2 regions of the Halioglobus sp. Uisw_031 genome follow, and region 1 is predicted to be linked to the other one. Evidence: riboswitches for the same ligand, from Rfam matches in the RefSeq annotation. Region 1 holds a riboswitch; the other holds the start of a gene.

What was found. A riboswitch is a leader RNA that binds a small molecule or an ion and turns the genes downstream of it on or off. The one in region 1 is predicted to bind cobalamin.
Region 2: it holds a riboswitch for cobalamin, as region 1 does, so the genes downstream of both, ABXT62_RS10985 (TonB-dependent receptor plug domain-containing protein) here and ABXT62_RS12860 (CbtB domain-containing protein) in region 1, are expected to answer to the same signal.

What each region holds. Positions count from the first base shown of each region.
Region 1 covers NZ_CP159826.1:2,831,730-2,841,596, forward strand. Annotated here, with positions in the region: gene ABXT62_RS12850 (AAA family ATPase) at 1-1,610, opposite strand, end outside; gene ABXT62_RS12855 (CbtA family protein) at 1,603-2,322, opposite strand; gene ABXT62_RS12860 (CbtB domain-containing protein) at 2,399-2,596, opposite strand; cobalamin riboswitch at 2,615-2,812, opposite strand; gene ABXT62_RS12865 (hypothetical protein) at 2,842-3,147, opposite strand; partial or broken gene ABXT62_RS12870 (IS6 family transposase) at 3,631-3,760, opposite strand; gene ABXT62_RS12875 (amidase) at 3,803-5,221, opposite strand; gene ABXT62_RS12880 (type 1 glutamine amidotransferase domain-containing protein) at 5,737-6,420, opposite strand; gene ABXT62_RS12885 (hypothetical protein) at 7,448-8,365, shown strand; gene ABXT62_RS12890 (MOSC domain-containing protein) at 8,743-9,261, shown strand; gene ABXT62_RS12895 (3-keto-5-aminohexanoate cleavage protein) at 9,380-9,867, shown strand, end outside.
Region 2 covers NZ_CP159826.1:2,418,793-2,428,659, reverse strand. Annotated here, with positions in the region: gene ABXT62_RS10995 (FecCD family ABC transporter permease) at 1-447, opposite strand, end outside; gene cobO (cob(I)yrinic acid a,c-diamide adenosyltransferase) at 440-1,048, opposite strand; gene ABXT62_RS10985 (TonB-dependent receptor plug domain-containing protein) at 1,059-2,924, opposite strand; cobalamin riboswitch at 3,030-3,176, opposite strand; gene ABXT62_RS10980 (DUF501 domain-containing protein) at 3,347-3,877, shown strand; gene ABXT62_RS10975 (3-deoxy-7-phosphoheptulonate synthase) at 4,126-5,199, shown strand; gene ABXT62_RS10970 (TIGR03619 family F420-dependent LLM class oxidoreductase) at 5,235-6,071, shown strand; gene ABXT62_RS10965 (VPLPA-CTERM sorting domain-containing protein) at 6,542-7,060, shown strand; gene ABXT62_RS10960 (histone deacetylase family protein) at 7,469-8,386, shown strand; gene ABXT62_RS10955 (PadR family transcriptional regulator) at 8,582-9,127, shown strand; gene msrA (peptide-methionine (S)-S-oxide reductase MsrA) at 9,211-9,786, opposite strand.

The sequences.
Region 1 (9,867 bases):
TTGCCGCGCTTAACTGGCGAATTTTCTATATCAAGTAGTGTTATCTGACCTAGCAAATTAATATCATCAAACGGCTGAGTACTTTTCCCATCGGTGATAATAATTGTGTTCAGTGCAAGTGAAGGGTTCTTTCTAAGCTCGTTTTGTTGAAACAACAAGGTATGTTGTAACACTTCGCGCAACGGTGTACCGCCACCGGCAGGGATGTTATCCAGTAGCTGACGCAAGGCCTTGGGTGCGCGCTTAGTAGGCAATAGGGTTTCGACGCGGGCGTTGCCAAAACCCAAAATTGTTAATTGTTCGCGTGACCAATAAGCTTTCTCTGCAATAGATAAAATGGTCGCCTTAGCTTTTGCGAACAGTTCATTGTGCAGCGTTGAGGCCGATGTATCTAACAGCACAATATTGAGTTTTAACTGACCGGTTTTTATCGGCCTAAACCTTAACTGTGCTAAAGGCCATTGTCCTGCACTTGCCAGTAAACTGGCAAACCAGTTGATGCGTTTTGATGGTGCTTTTGACGCCTCAATCCCGGCGCTGCCACCCCCTTTGCGGTTAACAAAAGTATCACCTAGCGCCGTAACTAGACGCGACGTATTTGAATGAATACGGCTAGGCAAAGTTAGACTGACCTTTTCAGCTGTGAGTTGTTGTTGTGGATCCATCGCCCCCCAATCACCGCCAACGGGTCTCTCATCAGCTTGCTTGCTGGGTTTAGAAAATGGCTTATTATTACTTGGCGGCGGCGTGTCTGGGTGATTACGGCGATGGTTTAACACCAACTCTTCTACAGCTAATACATCCTCTTCAATGACTTCGATTCGATCATTTAATACCGCATGAGCAGTCGCTGCCCGATACCAAACAATATCGGCGCGCAAACCATCGACATTTGCAGACTGACATTTATTAGCAATTAAAAGTCTTAGCGACTCATCGCAGATAACTTTTTTTAATCGATTTTTGGCTATTGATAACTTTTCAGCTAAAGCTTCTTGCTGGACTTTAGATGAAGCTAAAAACTTATCTGGAGCCATATCAAATTGTTGGCGTAAACGTACAATCTCAACTCTATCTTCAATGCTGTATTGATTATTGAGTTCAACTGACAAGCCAAACCGGTCTTGCAACTGTGGTCTCAACTCTCCTTCGTCTGGGTTCATCGTCCCCAGTAGTACAAAGCGAGCACTATGGCTTTCACTAACCCCATCGCGCTCTACAATGTTTACCCCACTAGCTGAAACATCTAATAATAGATCAACCAAGTTATCTGGGAGTAAGTTCACTTCATCGACGTACAAAACACCATTATTGGCTTTGGATAGTAAACCGGGTTGGAATTCTGTTTTTTTACTAGCCAGTACTTGTTCTAAATTTAAGGTGCCGAGCAGCATTTCCTCGGTAGCGCCTAATGGCAAAGTAATAAAGTTAACCTTGTCATTGTTAGTATCAACCATTACATCAGCTAAGCCCCTAGCCAAGGTAGATTTAGCACTGCCCCGAGGCCCACTCACTAAAACACCGCCAATTGCTGGATTAATTGCCGCCAAGCATAAAGCCAACTTAAAACTGGCCTGACCAGTCACCGCGGTGAACGGAAAATTATTCAAGCTGATCACCTGCTGAATCAACTTTAAACCGACTAACGGCCCACCCGGATACAAGCCCTAATGCTATCCAAAAAATTAAATTACCCACTCCCGTGACAATTAGAAAACGTTCATGAAGGGCAGTTAACGCGATAACTGCATCTGGCGCAGGATGACTAAATAGTGCCCCAACATGTTTTGGCGCACCGATAATATAGGGCAAAGCGATAGCAACAACGCCGGCAATTTTAATTTTAATGGAACCAAAAACCAGTGCCAACAAACCCGCTCCGACACCGACTACTGCCATTACCCACCATAATTGCCTGCTCTCTAATGCAGCCGCTTCACTACCGGGTATTTCTGGCGGCAAACCAATAGAGGGTGCAACATACATAGCGGCATAGCCCCCAAGCCCCCACAATATGCCTTTAGCTACCGATAGCGTGGTTAATCCCATGGCCTGTAATTGCGACATAACAGCGATAAGCACTGCAGCAAAACCAATACCTGCACTTATATTAGCTATAACAGTAAAAGCGGTGCGCTCACCTCCATCTTGTGGGGCCCAGGTTTCACTGGCATGATCATGGCCACCATGGTCGTGCTCCACTTCATAGCTTTCGGCTGCAAAGATGATTGGATCAATTATTAAAACTTGAGCGACGCTCAGTAACAGGCCGGCAATAAATCCAGCCAACAGCGCGTTATAAATGATTTGACGAAAAACCACAAGATACCCTTAACCAGAAACACCTAAAGCCTAAACCACTTGGGCTTAAGCCATTAATTTGTGTAAATCTAGTGGGCTAGTGACAAGGAAAAACCAAGGCATGACGAGTATCATGCGCTGCATTATGAGCAACATCCATTGGTAGAAAACCAACCGCAAATAGAACAATCGCTCCAAATGCTATTGCAGCCATATTCTGCAGAGCTACAGAGCTGCCTGCTTTAGTTCGAATATTCTGGCTAGCGATTACTTGAGTTGTCATATTTTTATCCATGTGCACCCACCGTGCATTGTAATTGTAAAATTGTTAGGCCGGTCTTCGGGCTCAAAGAGTGCAAATTGCTAAGTTTGCGCCTTCCCAAAGCTGACGCTTCAGTGGCCTTGCAAACAACTCTATTACCGATGCGGGGGCAGCGATGGAGTAACAAACAAGCTGTTTACCATACTTCCCGATTATCCCTTTCAAGGCACCTAAAACTCAATCACGATAATAACAACATTCAATCTAATTTGAAACGCTTAAACGACTTCAATCGGTTTGAGCTGGTACCAACTGGTATCAATATTACCGGTAGAGTCAGAAATCACCACTTGATAACCGAGTTTTCCAAGCTCTTGATTGAGGTTTCCTTGGTATAACGCTGCTCTAAATTTACTATAGGGTATATCCTCGGACTTACAGATTAATAGATATATCCCTCTAAGAGTAAACACTAAGGTGTTATTTATTAGATGAATACCATCATTATCGGTAACAATATCGGCTAATGCCCCATCTCCTTGAATTAAGCTGTTGATTAGAGCAGCAAACTTATCGACAAACATGTACAGCCCGATTGACAGTAAAAAGTAAAGATAATGATACGTTAACTTTTTTATCCATGCTTAATCAACTCTGCAAAGCCTCTATAAAATTAGCCGACAGAATTTGATCAACAAGAAAAACTGTTAATCCGCGCCAACACACTATTAAAAAAAATACTGACAGCGATATCGCTATTAGCTAAGTAACTGACTATTAAACACAACTACCTGGGGTACTAACGAGTTAACTTATTTTTCCTCGAAAAGTGGAGTTTTAGCATTCATTACACCCAATAAACAAACCTAAAGTGCGAGCTGGCGACTCGATTGCTAGCGCCAAAGGCCGAATTGTGTCGGCTCCGCCCGTGACCTCAAGTTAACTTGTCAGTACCTTGATGAAGACTTCATCAATGTAGAACGTGTCGCCGTAGCCTCGGTGTTTTCGTTTCAGTCTTCGAGTGTATATAGCGCCGAATTTTATACACCACAGTCGGATCGATTCATGGCTGACGGTTATGCCTCGTTCGGCAAGTAGATCTTCGATGTCTCTGTGGCTGAGATTGAAACGATAGTAGAGCCAGACGGCGTAAGAAATGATATCGGGTGGGAATCGGTGGCGTTTATAAGTATTCATCCGTCGATTATACGGATATCAGTAGCTTAACTTGGCGGTACCCTACTCCCAAAGCTTTTTCCAAGGCTGCGCCTCTTCGAGTTGATAGGCCAGTTCAAGCAACAAGCGCTCTTTTCCGTGATTAGCATTAAACAACACGCCGATGGGGAGATTGGACTCACTATCATGGCCCAGTGGTAGAGATATCGACGGTCCGCCAGTTGCGTTGGCCAGTCCGGTAAAGCAGGCCCATGTCATCACGCGTGGAAACAAGGTCTCATAGTCGAGGCCTTCGCTTAGGTAGCCTATCTCAGGTGTCAGGTGACTCACGCAGGGAGTCATCACCACATCGATTTCAGTAAAGTTTCTCGCCCAATCACTATGAGCTTTGCGCAGGCGCCAATATGTCCCGGGGATCTTCAAAATTTTCTTCAGGAAATCGTTCGCTAAGCCATCGACAACCGGCGTCAACCGGGTGGAATCAAAACAGGGATCCAGTGATTTCCCGCCAGACTTCCTAGTTATATAGGCGCTCGCAGACCACATATTGACGAAGTCCATCCGCATGGACTCGGGCGCGGGAATAGGTATCAACTCCACTGTGTGGCCTAGCCCTTCCAGCAGCAACATTGTTTGCTCAATGGCCTTGCGGGTCGGTTGATCAATCTGTATACCGCCCAGGGATTCCGTTACCACAGCGATACGAAGCTTTTGCTTTATCGGCGAGGTAACCGAGCCGATAGGTTCAAGCTCGGGCTTGCGGTTGAGCCGTTCGATATGCTCATAAAAATGTGCGGTATCTCTTACGGAGCGACTTACGATTCCGTCCGTGGCAAACACTATCGGTTGTTTCGCAAGCATTCGCGACGGAATAATACGCCCCCTGCTTGGCTTGAGCCCCACCAGTCCACAGCTGCCTGCGGGTATCCTGATGGAACCGCCCCCGTCCGCTGCGTGAGCAATAGGGACCACCCCTGCCGCAACCAATGCCGCAGAGCCAGACGAGGAACCGCCAACACCGTGGCCGGTGTTCCAGGGGTTACGCGTTGGTTCACCGAGTCCCTCGGCCGGCTCCGCCGAACAAATCAAACCGAACTCGGGCATGGTTGTTTTACCTAACGGCACAAAGCCCAGGTCTATCATTTGCTGTACAACAGGATCATTTCTTGTCGCCGCTTGCGCGCCCTCATAGGCTGCTGAGCCATACCGGGTCGGCAAACCAATCAGGTCGTTCATGTCTTTAATAAACGTAGGCACTCCGGCAAAAGGCCCACTAGAATCACCGCCAGACCTCTCTAGCGATTGCTCAGAGCAGTGCTCCACGATAGCGTGAAGATGCGGATCGACCTGGTGCGCTCGCGCAATAGAGGCCTCCAATATCTCCGAGATCTGAAGTTCACCACTCTCGACCAGTGCTGCAAGTGCTACAGCATCGTGATCTCCCAGCGTGTCATCGCAAAATCCATGAATCGCTTTTGGCATATTCTTCCTCCGAACAACCTAGGGTGTGGTTCAATTTCGGCTCACGCTCTTCAAGGGTGGTCACATCATAGTAGCCCATCCTAGACGTTAGAGTATGACGACATTTTTCGCTTGTCGCTGTTCTTTATTCATCCTAACCTATTACGGAATGTTTGCGCCTGAAGCCACCGCTACCTGACATAAACGTAGGGCGACGACTGATGACACTAGGCGGCCGGGCGCCTTACTCGACTTGACCCAAAAACACTCTACAGCCCTCCATCAGCAGGGACGCTACTAGAACAAGCGTGGCACGGACTACTGCGGACTCTCGCTCAGGAATGGGCGGATATAAATTGTGCGATCACCTCAGCGAACGCCTTTTCAAGGCTGCGAGCCCAAATCGTAACACCTCTCAGACGGCCTGTAATGCGCTCTAAGCGACGATAATCTCTAGACCTTGGGCTGATGCTTCGATAACCTTAGGGCATAGGGGATCTAAAATCTAGCTGCCGCAGTGCGGGGACAGCGTCTCCCTAGTTCCGGTTGACTGTCTCTAGCAACGCTTCGGCAACCGCAGTTGAGGAGCCAGGGTTCTGGCCGGTAATAACCAAACCATCGACGACTGCCAATGAGTTCCAATCTTCGGTCTTTTGGTACAAGCCACCCATTGCCACAAGCTCATCTTCGAGCAAATAGGGAACCACCGCGGTCAGCTCCACCGCGGCCTCTTCGCTATTACTAAAGCCAGTGACACTTTTACCCATAACCAGTGGATCACCATTAGCAGCTTTGGCTTTGAGTAACACAGCAGGCGCGTGGCACACCGCAGCTACCGGCTTGCCTGCGGCAATAAATCCCTCAATCAGAGCAATCGAGTCAGGGTCACTGTGCAGGTCCCAAAGCGGGCCATGGCCACCAGGGTAAAATACCCCATCAAAATCTTCCACGTTCATTGTCGACAATTTGACTGTAGTCCCTAGGGCGGTTTTAGCGGCCTGATCATCTTCGAATCGATGTGTCGCGTCGGTTAGGAAACCCGGCTCGCTGCTCTTGGGGTCGAGGGGCGGTTGACCGCCTAGGGGTGAAGCCAGAGTGACTGTCGCGCCGGCATCTAATAGAGCGTAATAGGGGCTGGCAAATTCTTCCAGCCAAAAGCCCGTTTTATGGCCAGTGTCACCCAATTGATCATGTGACGTTAAAACAATTAATAGGTTCATTGGAGAGATCCTTTTGGGTGATTGAATGTTCAATTTATTGATTCTGAAACGTGGCAGAGTTTACAGGACATCCGGGACATCATCGATAGCATCCTGGCTCATCTACGCGAAAAGGAACAAGGCCGCCCTACCCTATCGCACCTGGTGCCAACTTCCCAAGCACCCCTGGGCCATTACTTCTTTTCGCAGGACGCGAATCCACAGCCCCAGATCAGCAAGGACGCTACTGAAAAACGTGTGGCACGGACGGTTGCATGCTCTCGTTCAGGAATGAACAAATGTGAATTGTGCGAGCACCTCACCCATCACCGTCTCAGGGCTGACTAACAGCGTAAGTTATAACTGTTCTGTGACAGCAACGAACGCTGCAGGAACGAGTACGCCAGCGGCAAGCAGCCCTCCGATTACACCTGAGTATATTCCAGTGAGGCTGCCGATTTGGTTGTTGTATGAGGCGAGTAAATAGATATCGGCGCCGATAGTAGACAGCGTGACGTTATAGAAACCTAAGTAGGGTTTTCCCTACTTCGCGGGCAAAGATTAAGCTTCATTATCAGGTGAGTGAACATCTGTAGCCATATCAAGCAAACGGCTATACTTAATAAAGTAATAAATAAAAGGATGCAACCATGATACACGCATTGATCACTAAGACACTGTCTATTCTTTGAATGGCTGAAGTCATTAGACAGTCGTTCGCCAGGTAGCTTAAAGGACTCTAACTCTTAAGCTGACTACCCCCCCAGTTAAAGCAAAAGGGGCGGTCGCCCCTCACCCTACCCTCCCCTGCCTATGCATGTTAGGGTATGGCGTCATTAAACCACTGCAACTTCAGGACTCATTTCCTTCCTAACGACCGAGTCGGGGATTTAGTTAGCACGCAGGATGTTATACATCCAGCACCGATAGCGGTTACAGATGATGGCAGTCGCGGAGCCTATATAGCTTTGCGCCCACCCAAGGTGCTGCGGGAAATAAAGTGGAGGCTACTGCCTAGTCTCAGTAAAAATAAATGAAAGGAATCAATATGAACACAGGCACCAAGACACTCTTTATTTTCTTCGTCGCTCTCCTAATGACAGGCTGCAAATTTGCTTTGCTGGTCACGGCAAACGGTGATGTTTCGTCAAGCTCTGGCACACGGGATTGCGCAGGTGGCAGCATCTGTGAATTCGACGTGACTGCTGCGGGCTTTATCGAAACGTTTACCGCCACCGCTAGACCAGGGTACGAATTTTCCAAATGGCAGGCTGGGGACTACTACCAATGTGCCGACTCTGAGAATCCCGTCTGTACCGTTTCCAATGGCCCGGCCTCTGATGACCCTTTATTTGAAAGCATCCGCAATTCTATCTTGGATACTGGAATATACTTCTATGCAAAGCCTCTTTTTACCTTCGTAGGCATTGATACAGATGATGATGGCATTAAGGATCATCTAGACGTGGATGATGACAATGACGGAATATTCGACGTAGATGATCCCTGCCCGCTCAACCCAGACTTGTCCTGCGGCCTAGACACCATCGCCGTTGATGGGAAAATCTGGTATCAGCCCGATTTGTTTATTGGTGTTGCGTACCAGGAGATTGCTGACGTCTGCGAAAGTGGAATCTGCAACGGGCCCTTGAACGGCCATGATATGACTGGATGGACTTGGGCCAGTGGTTCAGACGTCGATGCGCTAATGGCGTATTATGAGACCATCAATGACCAAGAATGTGCACTGCACTCGTTCTTCGCTGATGGCTGGCGGGAGACCAACAGCGTTGTCGCCTATTTTAACCTTACATTTCCCCTCACTGGAATGACCTCTGGCCCTTCCGAGCTTTACTATATGGATCCGGGATGCTATTTCAACACGCAGACCTTTGTTTCAGTCGCGTGGATGGGTGAAGCCGGAATCCCCACTCAGATGGGCGGATTTTTCTACCGCACACCCTAGAGGCTAAATTTAGCAAGAGCGCACCGCCTGGTTTCTTTAGCATTCGGCGACAGGTGGTGACGTTTATCGCTACGGCGGCATAGGCCGTTCGGTATCCTGACGACTCGGTGGATATGATACGGGGTAGCGGGCTTTGAACGGGGGTATATCTGGGGGTATATGCACATCTATTATTTATATAATTTTTTAATGTCAATAAGTTAAGGCAGTAATTCAGTTGGCACCGCTCCAATTTGAAGTAATGCAAGGTCACCTGAAGTAATCAATATATAATACAAACAGTAGTTCATCATAGCGTTAGAGTTTTTAGAGCATCCGACTAGGCGAGCGCGTCTCTCCGGCGTGACAATTATTCATAGATGATACATAGACAGACAATGACTAAGCGAAGCAACCCACTCGACAAAATTGCACGTGATCTACCTCCTGGAACCTTGACCTGGATCGGTCTACGTTCGGAGCGACGCGGTCAGGTGACGCCCGTTGAACGAGCAAAGGCAATAGCAGCCAAAGGTCTGGAGGGTGATCATAGAATGGACAAGACGCCTGGCTCTGCACGGCAGGTTACGCTGATATCGGAAGAGTTCATGCAGCAGATCGCCCACTTCACCGGACTCAGCACCATCGATCCTGTCTTACTGCGCCGCAATCTTGTGGTCAGCGGGATTAATCTCAACGCACTAAGACACCAGCGCTTCCAGATTGGCGAGGCCGTCTTTGAAGCTACCGCTTTATGCCACCCCTGTTCACGCATGGACGCGGCACTGGGCAAGGGTGGCGTAGCAGCGATGATTGGTCACGGCGGTCTGTGTGCAAGAATTCTCAATACAGGTTACATTACCGTTGGTGATCGACTTGAGGTCCGACCAAAGGGTGAGAACCTGGAGCTATTCTAGATCGCGATTTGTGTTGTTGGGGTCGCAGCAAAAACTCAAGGGCGTAGGCACCGTTGTTCAGTCCGATGTTTCGCGTTTTTACTTTGACCCCAAATGTCCTCACCACTAGGTTATATTGATGAACACTACATCTGTTACTGGAATCCCCCTAATTATCGAAGCCTCGTTAAACGGCTCAGCTAATAAAGACCTGAACCCAAACGTCCCTTATAGCGATGACGAAATCGTTAACGATGCCATGGCTTGCATGGACGCAGGTGCAGCCTTAATTCATAATCATACATCCGAATCTATTTTCGGTGGCACCGGCAAGTTAAACGCTGAACTATACGCCAAGCCTTGGCGCACCCTGTTATCAAAGCGGCCGGACGCCATCTTGACCCCAACAATGCCCGTTGGCCAAGAGGGCGTTCCTGTAGAAGCGCGTTATAGCCATATAACAACCATGGCCGAAGAAGGATTATTAGCGCAAGGCTTGTGTGACCCTGGTACGTTTAATCTTTCAATAGCAGGCGAAGACGGCTTATTTATAGGCACTGACTCGTTGTATCGTAACGACATGAACGACTCAATTTATTACGTTGAAACATGCCGTGAGCTGGGCAT
Region 2 (9,867 bases), 410 kb from region 1:
GACGAAGAGCACGGCAATCACGCCTCCCACAAAGGCCCCAGCCGATACGAGTGACAGTCCAATATACCCTTGCAGCAGGCTACCTCCGGTAACGATGATCAGGGCGGCGCCCAGTGAGGCGCCGGCCGTTACGCCAATCAGCGAGGGGTCTGCGAGTGGATTACGAAATAGCCCTTGCATAGCGGCGCCGCTGATGGCCAGCGTGGCACCCATAACCGCTGCGAGCAGGACCCGGGGCAAGCGTATCTGCCCCACAATGAGGGCGTTCTGGTTGGCGGCTTCTCCCAATACTGTATCGAAGAGACCTTGGCCGACATCTAGGAAGGAAAGACTGACTGCGCCACTTGCCAATGCCAATGCCATAGCGCAGGGTAATATGGCCGCAAGAATAGCGATCAGTAATCGCGCGCGTTGTTGCCTCTGTGAGTAAAGGCTAGCGCTAATAATCAACGCCTTTGCGGGCCATAATGCCCGCCTTAAACGCGTGCTTTACTTCTCGGACTTCAGACACGGTATCCATGGCTGCCTGCAAGGCTGAGCCGCCCCCGCGTCCGGTGACGACCACGCTTTGCGTGAACGGACGTTCGTTAATCGCGTGGATGATTTCGTCTGCAGGGAGGTAATCGTAGGCGATCATGTAGGTGAGCTCATCCAGTATAACAAGATCGTAGCGGCTATCAGCTAGCATCTCTTTGGCCACTGCCCAAGTGCGAATCGCCGCGATAATGTCGCCACTACGGTCCTGCGTGTCCCAAGTGAACCCCGTACCCATTTGATAGAAGCTCACCTGCGGACACTGCTCCTTCAGGTAGATTTCCTCGCCTGACAGTTGCACGCCCTTGATGAACTGCACAACGCCCACGGTGTAGCCATAACCGAGGGCTCGCATTACCATGCCAAACGCGGAGCTCGACTTACCTTTGCCATCGCCAGTAAGAAGGACGGCTACACCTCGCTCTGTGTCAGCGGCGTCGATGCTAGCATCGATACTGGCCTTTTGTTTTTCCATGGCCGCTTTGTGCTTTGCGTTCTTGCGTTCGTCACTCATGACAGATCCTTTAGAAAGAATATCTTAGGCCGGCGTAGCCGGCGACCTTGCTGGTATTATAGGTCGGAACCTCTTGATAGTCTTCATCCAGGAGATTTTCGATGCGGCCATAAATCTCCAGTGTCTCGATTAACTGGAAGCTGGCAGTCAAATCGACGACTTCATAGTTATCGAGGTCTTCACCATCGATACCTTTCGCGTCGCGTGCCATGCGGACAAAAAGTCCCAACGCCAGCCTATCGTCTACTCCCTGCCACGTCAGGCCCAAATTGCCTAGCTGCTTGGGACGAAATATCCGGTTGAGGTTATCGTTGCTTTCGGTGTCGTTAAACGTGTAGTTGCTAACGATTGACAGAGTATCCCAAAGGGTTGCTTGAGCGACAAGTTCTACGCCGGTTGACTTTGAGTCACCATTGCTTTGCAGATAACCAGAGAAGTCGATGGGGTCGAAATAAATCTCATCGCTAATAGTCTGGTCAAAATAGACTGCTTCTAGGTAGATGCCTGTCTCAGTTGACCAAGATAATCCCACATCGAAGCCCTTGCTCTTCTCTTCGGCAAGTTCAGTGCCCTGGGCCGGTGGAGAGGCAAAATCGCCAGTATTGTATGCAATTTCATATAAGCTGGGGGCGCGAAAGCCAGTGCCATAGGTCCCTTTAAGTTTTAGCTCACCTTTGGATAAAGGAATAAGATAAGCGCCGCTCACGCGATAAGAGGTGTGGGTGCCGAAATCTTCATTATCGTCGTAGCGCACACCAGTCGTCACATAGAGACTGTCATTGAATCCGCCCTGGTACTCTAAATAGTACCCTTCTTGATTACGGCTGGTGTCAGTGGTGCCGTCGTCCATGGATTCAGATTCTAAGTCAACACCGTAGACGAGCCTCAGCGCATCCCCGCCCGTAAAAGTGCCAAGATAGCCGCCACGTTCTAGGCCACCCTTGGGCTTGAAGAACGAAATACCATCCGCATAAAAATCTCGCTCCGTATCACTGTTGCTATAGAACAACTCGTGATTAAAACGGCCGACCACGTAGTCACCCTGAACCCGCCATGCCTGTTGTTCATAAGTATCCTTGCACAGGTCGGTGCGTTCAAAAGTGACTGTGTCGAAGCAATTATCGTAGTCATTTTTTGAGTCGACATCGTACAGTGATAGCCCGATACGCAAGTTATCACTGGCGTTCCAGCCAAAACGCCCGTTCATCGTAGTATTTTTGTAACCGTCGCGGTCGCTCAGTTGAGTGTCATCAGAGCGCGCGTTAAAACCATCCGTTTGGAAGTCTGCAGCGGATAGAGTGAAATCCACATCGTCATTCCCCCCGCCAATATTGCCGGCGAATTGCTGCGTCCCATAGCGCCCGCCTTCTGCACTGAGTTCACCGCCGAAGCCTTCGCTGGGTGCGATCGTTGAAACATTGACCACACCGCCGGCGTCGGCGCCATACATTAAACCTTGCGGCCCTCGCAGGATTTCCACTCGCTGCACGCCAGAACTCAGTAATTGCTCTACACGTGGCCCTGTCTGCGGAGATGAGGTGTCAGAGATGTCGATGCCATCAAGCAGTATTAGAGTGCGAAAGCCCTCTTCTCCGCGAATCCTCATGGAGCTGGCCCCACCTGGGCCGCCTGCATTACTGACGGCTACACCCGTCTGGGTGCGCAGTATCTCGTAAAGCGAGTTAAATCCCATTTGGGAAATTTCGTCTTGGGTGATGACGGATATCGAGGTGCCGACTTCGCGTAGAGGCATCTCGACACGCGAAGAGGTGATGACCATTTCTTCTAGCTTGTCTTGAGGCGGAGAGCTTTGCGCAGTGGCTAAGAAAGAGGTGCAACCCGCAGCGGCGGCAATAAAAAGCGATAACTTATTCAAAGGTAACCCTCGGGTGACGTAATATAATTAACGATCAAACGAGGGAAATCGGAAACACAATGCAAGCATTGAGCAACCAAGTACAAAGCCCTCCGCTTCATCGTTGCGCGTTGCGCGTTGCTAGGCAGGTATCGGGCTGACAGTCGATGACTGTCTACCGTTGCGGGGGCAGCGGTGGACTCGGCAATAGCCGTCCCACACTTCCCATTTAACCCACCCAGCGAAGAAGAAATCGCGGTGAGCACCTAACAATTGCGCCGACTGTAGAGTGAAGAACACGCCGTGTCAATGCCGGTGGAACCTAATTGCATCCCATTCTAATGACATCTATCGGGTGGATTTGGTCCTTAAAAAGCTTGTTAGTGCCAAAGTCGCTGGCTTTGCGTAAACTGAGCGGCCACCCCGAAAAATAGTATCAGCGCATGACAATTACTCCTGACATAGTGAATCAGGTCGCCGTTCTGCTCGGCAGGGCACCTCGTGGGCTGGAAGATGTCGCCGTGACAGGACCGGCTGGAGAGCCTGTGGTTATTCGAGTTGCGTCCCTTGTTGAGGATAAGCCATTTCCAACATTATTTTGGCTGGTAGATCCTGCGTTATGTTATCGCATCGACCAATTGGAGGCTGGGGGATTAATCAAACAATTTCAACAACGTGTTGATCTGAACGCTAACCTGCAACGCAGCATGCGTGATGATCATGAGGCGTATATTGCACTGCGTGACTCGTACCTGCGTCCGGACATTCGGCAGCGGTTGGAAGCGCTTGGTTTTAGTGAGGCACTTGTGAATAAGGGTGTAGGAGGAATCGGAGACTTTACGCGTATACGCTGTTTGCATACGTGGTACGGGGCCCATTTAGTTGAGCCCAATACAGTCGGCTGCATGCTCGACGACTTGTGGCGCCTGCAAGCGAAATCGCTGCTCGCAGAGGTGCCGGTGATTGCGAGTTGACCTGCAGTATCCGTGCGCGCTAAAAAAGAAGGCGCCTAGCGGGTATAGTCGCAAGACGTTCCGTTAAGGTTATCTGTTCGCAGCAGTTGTTTGCAGTGATTGGGCGTGTTGTCAGCAGGCATCATTTGAGCCTTTACAGCTTAGATGTTGTACCAGATCGCGCTTATTCTGTTGTGTGGCTGTGCTATATTACCCCCCCCCATAGAGCGTGGGGTTTATCAAGCAATGACAACAAAATGGAATAACGCATGACGGCCACAACCGACGACCTTCGCATCCAGCACATCACTGAACTGATATCTCCGGAACAACTGGTGAAGGATATCGGCGTGAGCGAGCACGGGGGGCTGACAGTCGCTCAGGCCCGCCAAACGATTCATCGTATTCTTAACGATGAAGATGATCGACTGCTGGTGATTGTTGGTCCCTGTTCAATACATGACCCCGAAGCCGCCTTGGAATATGCCGCGTTGCTGCGCCGCGCCGCCGAGGAGTTGACCGAAGACTTATTTATTGTCATGCGAGTCTATTTTGAGAAGCCCCGTACCACCGTGGGATGGAAGGGACTGATTAATGATCCTGATCTGAATAACAGTTTCGACATTAATAAGGGTTTGCATCTAGCCCGGAAGTTGCTGTCGGACTTGGCAGATATGGGTTTGCCGTCTGGCACTGAATATCTTGATTTAATCAGCCCGCAGTACTCTGCGGATCTCGTGTCTTGGGGCGCTATCGGTGCGCGCACCACCGAAAGTCAAACGCATCGCGAACTGACGTCTGGCTTATCCTGCCCTGTGGGTTTTAAAAATGCCACAGATGGGGACATTCAGGTGGCAGTAGATGCCATACGGTCCGCGTCTCAGCCGCATCATTTTTTATCGGTCACCAAGCAGGGTCATTCTGCAATATTTGAAACCACGGGGAATGAGGACTGTCATATTATTCTGCGCGGAGGCAAGCATCCCAATTACGATATGTTTTCGGTGCAAGATGCAGAGGCGATGCTGACCAAAGCGGGCCTACCTGCGCTGATTATGATTGACGCCAGTCATGCGAACAGCCGTAAGATCCCTGCGCGTCAAATCGATGTCACCCGGGATATTGCCACCCAGGTGGGTCGCGGTAATCGGAGTATTTTTGGGCTAATGCTAGAGAGTAATCTGGTGGAAGGCCGTCAAGATGTGGTCGAGGGTGAGCCATTGACGTTTGGACAAAGTATTACTGATCCCTGCATGAGCTGGGATGACACCCTGCCACTGTTGCAGGAGCTGGCCGCAGCTGTCCGTCTGCGCCGTTCTGTCGATAAAATTGTAAAAAACTAAGCGAGGTAAAGCGCATGCATTTAGGATTCAGTTCAATGAACACGGCGGACGACCCCGCTCCTCATATATTGGCAAAAACCTTGGAAGAGGCTGGGTTCGAGTCGTTGTGGTATGGCGAACACAGCCACATTCCCGTTTCTCGGTTGACGCCGTATCCACCCGGCGGTGAAATGCCTGACCCTTATAAAAACATGATGGACCCTTACGTCTCACTGATGGCCGCGGCCTCAGCCACCACCCGTCTTAAGTTGGGTACCGGCATCGCGCTGCTGATGGAGAGAGAGCTGTTTTCCCAGACAAAAACGATTGCCACGCTGGACAGGTTGTCTAATGGCCGAATGATTATCGGGTGCGGTGTGGGCTGGAATAAAGAGGAGTTTGAGAATACAACCAGCTTGCCGTTCGGTCGTCGCTATCTTGGATTAAAGGAAACGGTGCTCGCGCAGCGCGCATTGCTGACCGATGCGGAGCCTGAGTTTCACGGCAAGTTGATCAACTTTGATCCGGTGTGGTTTGACCCCAAGGCAACACGTCCAGGCGGGCCACCGGTTATTTTTGGCGCAATGGGCCCACTGGGAATAAAGCATGCGGCCGAGTGGGCGGATGGCTGGATGCCAGTAGATGTGGCGATGCAGGATATTGAGCAGGATATTAAGGCGTTTCGTCAAAATGTGCAGGGCAATGGTCGTAACCCCGATAGCGTTGAAATCACGCTAGTGGTGATGGCGCCGGTGACCGCCGACCTTCTAAAGTCGTACAGAGATATGGGCGTCGATCGCTGTAATATCGGTGTGGGTATGGAGAATTGGGGCAAGCCGGAAATTGTTATGCCCATGATTGAGAAATTCTCCAAAATTATCCCCCAGCTTTGAAGTTAATAGTGCTGCGATTTTGTTGTGTATCTTTCAATTTAATCTTGTAATGATAAGCAAATAATTGGGCATTCCGGATGGAGGCCCAAAACTACTGACCTACCACCTTGTTGACTAACAGACTCCTAGCAGAATCGCTTGGCCGGGGTCTACCCCGACCTTTTTATATCCCCCTTAAACTTCATAGATTGAGCAAGGCAAATACTGGTGGCGAATAGCTGCGCGCAATGCTACTTGGTTCTGATAACGAACCTGCTTAATTAAAGCGAGGCGACTGTCTTTTAGCAACTGGCTATAAATCGCTGTATACAGTTATACTAGCTAAGAATAGACAAAAAATGTTAAATCTACATTTCGGTTTCAGTGCCAAGCGTGAGTGGTAAGTTAGACGAAGAGCCAATTCGACATGGGTTTAATTAACGCGCTATGTATGACCCATTGGCGAATACGATAAATTTGGAAAGAATGTCATGAAGAACGTAATCTGCGCAGTTTTTTTCTTGGTCGCGCCGCTGTCTGCTCATGCTGCGTTCATACTTGACCTCGGCTATGTGCCGGGATCAGTTGCGGATACGCGCAGCACGCTCTCTCTTCGCGCTTACGATGATTTTTACACCTTTTCAGTGGTGTCAGATGTTGACGATGCGAAAATCAAATTTGCCCTAGAGCCTTCGAGTGCGGGTTTCTTTCAGGCGGGAGGTTTCAGAATTGAACTATTTGAGGGTGTTTCGAACCCCGTCGGCGTTTCAATTGCTTCTGCAGAGAGCCGCGGTGATCAACCGAGCTTATTTTTGTTAGCAGACTTAAGTGGTGATACCAACTACGCGCTTCGCACTGCTTTTAACTATAACGGTGCGAATGAAGTTACAGCTGCTGCCACCACGAGCGTAACTGTGGTGCCAGTTCCTGCAGCAGCATGGCTTTTCGGCTCAGGTTTAATTGGCTTAATTAGTTTAGCCCGACGAAAAAAACATAGAATTGTTTCGTAGGGTGCATTTGCACGTTGATTGGGGCGAGCGAAATAAAGCGCACGATGCGCGCATTAGCAACGTTAAGTACAGCATTAATTTGGACAGCTTTAACGGGATGTCATTCTGATCACTCTGAGTCTGTCGATCTTTGCCAACCACACTAGGGTTTGACGCCCATTTGCGGTTTTCAATCACCAGAAGATTTAGCGCTAATTCCTGATAAAAGTGGCCTGTTAGTCAGTGAGTTTGGGTAGATGGGTGACGAGGACGGGCGGTTATCGATGCTTTCTGTGAGCGACAGTGAGCGCACGGTGTTATACGCATCAGACATGCCCTGTGACTCGACTGCACCGTTGACAGACCGCTTCGAAGTGGTGTTGGATTGGCGCACACGAGACTTGCAACGAGCACTAAGCGAAGCGTTATATGACACCGATTTTACTCACTCACCCTGATTGCCTTATTCATGAAATGCCTCGCCACCCCGAACGACCGGATAGGCTTAGAGCTGTTTTAGCAACGCTGCGTGAGCGTGGTTTAACAAGTGAAATGAATCAAGGGCTCGCTAGCGAGATTAGCCTAGATCTGATTGAGCAGGTGCATCCTCGCCGCTACATCGACGACGTCCTATCCTCTGAACCCCTTGAAGGCGTGGCCAAATTCGAAGCCGACACCTATATGAATCCTGGTAGTAGTCGAGCGGCAAGACTTAGCGCTGGCGCTGTAGCGGAGGCAACATCGAGAGTGCTAGCCGGCGAGAGCAATCGCGCCTTCTGCGCTATAAGACCCCCAGGTCACCATGCAGAGATCGCAGCCGCTTTTGGCTTTTGCCTGTTTAACAATGTTGCTATCGGCGCGTCAGTCGCATTACAGGACCCATCTGTGAAGCGTGTGGCGATCTTAGATTTCGATGTGCATCACTGCAACGGCACTGTTGATATCTTTAAAGATGATCCAAGAGTCATGGTCTGTAGTAGCTTTCAAGAAGATTTTTATCCGCACCGTTTTCTCGACTACGAAAATCAACATATCATCAATACGCCACTAGCAGCGGGCACATCCGGTGGTCAATATAGGTCGCTGATAGAGTCGACGTGGCTACGGCCAATAGAGGCGCATAAACCGGATCTCATCTTTATATCTGCTGGCTTCGATGCTCACCGAGAGGACCCCCTTGCAGAAATACAACTCATCGAAGACGACTATCGTTGGATAACCGAAATGATAGTCTGTCTTGCTGAGACCCACTCAAAAGGTCGAATTGTCTCTACGTTAGAGGGAGGCTATGACCTGCAAGCATTGGGTGATTCGGCCGCAGCCCATGTCGCAGCCCTTGTTAACTGAACACAAGAGTGGCTCAACGGTAGGGTGAATAAAGAGGGTTTTTACCTTCTGAGTTGTGCAGCCTACCCGTCAAGTTGAGATGGCTTCGGTGTGGATTCATGCTAAACTTCTGTTGACGCAAGAAGTGGCTGGCAGACTTTGCATAATGCCTGTAGCAGTTACGACAATAAAAACAGCGGTACAGGAGTTGAACGCATGGCGCTTGCACACGCAATAATGACGGCTCTGATCGACGACGATCTTTCGGGTATTGAGTTGGCCAAGGATTTCGAAGCCTCACTCGGCTTTTTCTGGCATGCATCACATCAACAAATTTATCAAGAACTGCACAAGCTTGCTGATAAGGCTTGGCTGAATAAACGGGAAGTACAACAAAGTGGTAAGCCCAATAAAATTGTCTATGGCATTACTAAGGCCGGGCGGGACGCCCTGGCTGAGTGGGTGTACGGCGTAACCAAAACACAATCAGCCAAGGATGAGCTGGTGATCAAGTTGTACAATCTTAGTGCTGAAAACGCGGTACATTTGGCGACGGAGATTGGCGATCGCAGGCAGGAAATGATGCGTATGTTGTATGTCTACGAGAAAATTCGCGTGCGATATTATAGTGATCCGGAGTCCCTGCCAACTCGCAGTAAAGGCGTATACTTGGCGCTGGCGCGTGGACTTGGGCATGGTCAACAGTTTATGGCATGGTGTGACGAGGCCATTGCCTTAATAGCCGGCACCGAAGGCAGTTAGTTTCCACCGCGTGTGGGATGTCTCTGAAGCCTTTGCTGCGCGCTCTGATTAGGCAGCTCCGCTGCTTCCAGCCTGGCTTGTGGTCAGTCTTCTGCTCCCCATAGCTGTTCTAGTCTTTGGTCTCGTCCGCAGTTCCAACGGTAGTACTTGTAGCGCACGGGATTTTTCAAATAGTAATCCTGATGGTACTCCTCCACCGGCCAAAACTGCCCTCGATCCCTGATTTCGGTGTAGACAGTCTGCCCACTGAAACGTGCAGCGACCTTCGCTTTTGATTGCTCTGCGAGGACTTTCTCTGACTCGCTGCCTGGAAAAATAGCGCTTCGATAACTGGGGCCCTTGTCGCAAAATTGGCCCTGATTGTCGAACGGGTCAACATTTTTCCAAAATACGTCTAACAGTTCGGCGTAATCAACGATGGCTGGATCATAGGTGACCTCAACAGCTTCAAAGTGACCCTGATGGTTTCCAGAGTAAGTAGGGTTGGGCAGCGTGCCACCGGTAAAACCAGAGACAACGCCCGTGACGCCTGCCTGCTTTTCGTAGTCGGCTTCCATGCACCAGAAACAACCGCCCGCAAAAATGGCTGTGGCTGAATCTGCCATAACCGGAGAGGTCAGGGCGAATAGAACGATGAGGAGCATGTTTTTACAGCGCATTGTAGTGTGTCCTTGGGGTCATTGACGCGATCTTATAGACAGCCATCTGTAATGAAAGTTCGTTGTTGCTGAGGTAGTCCC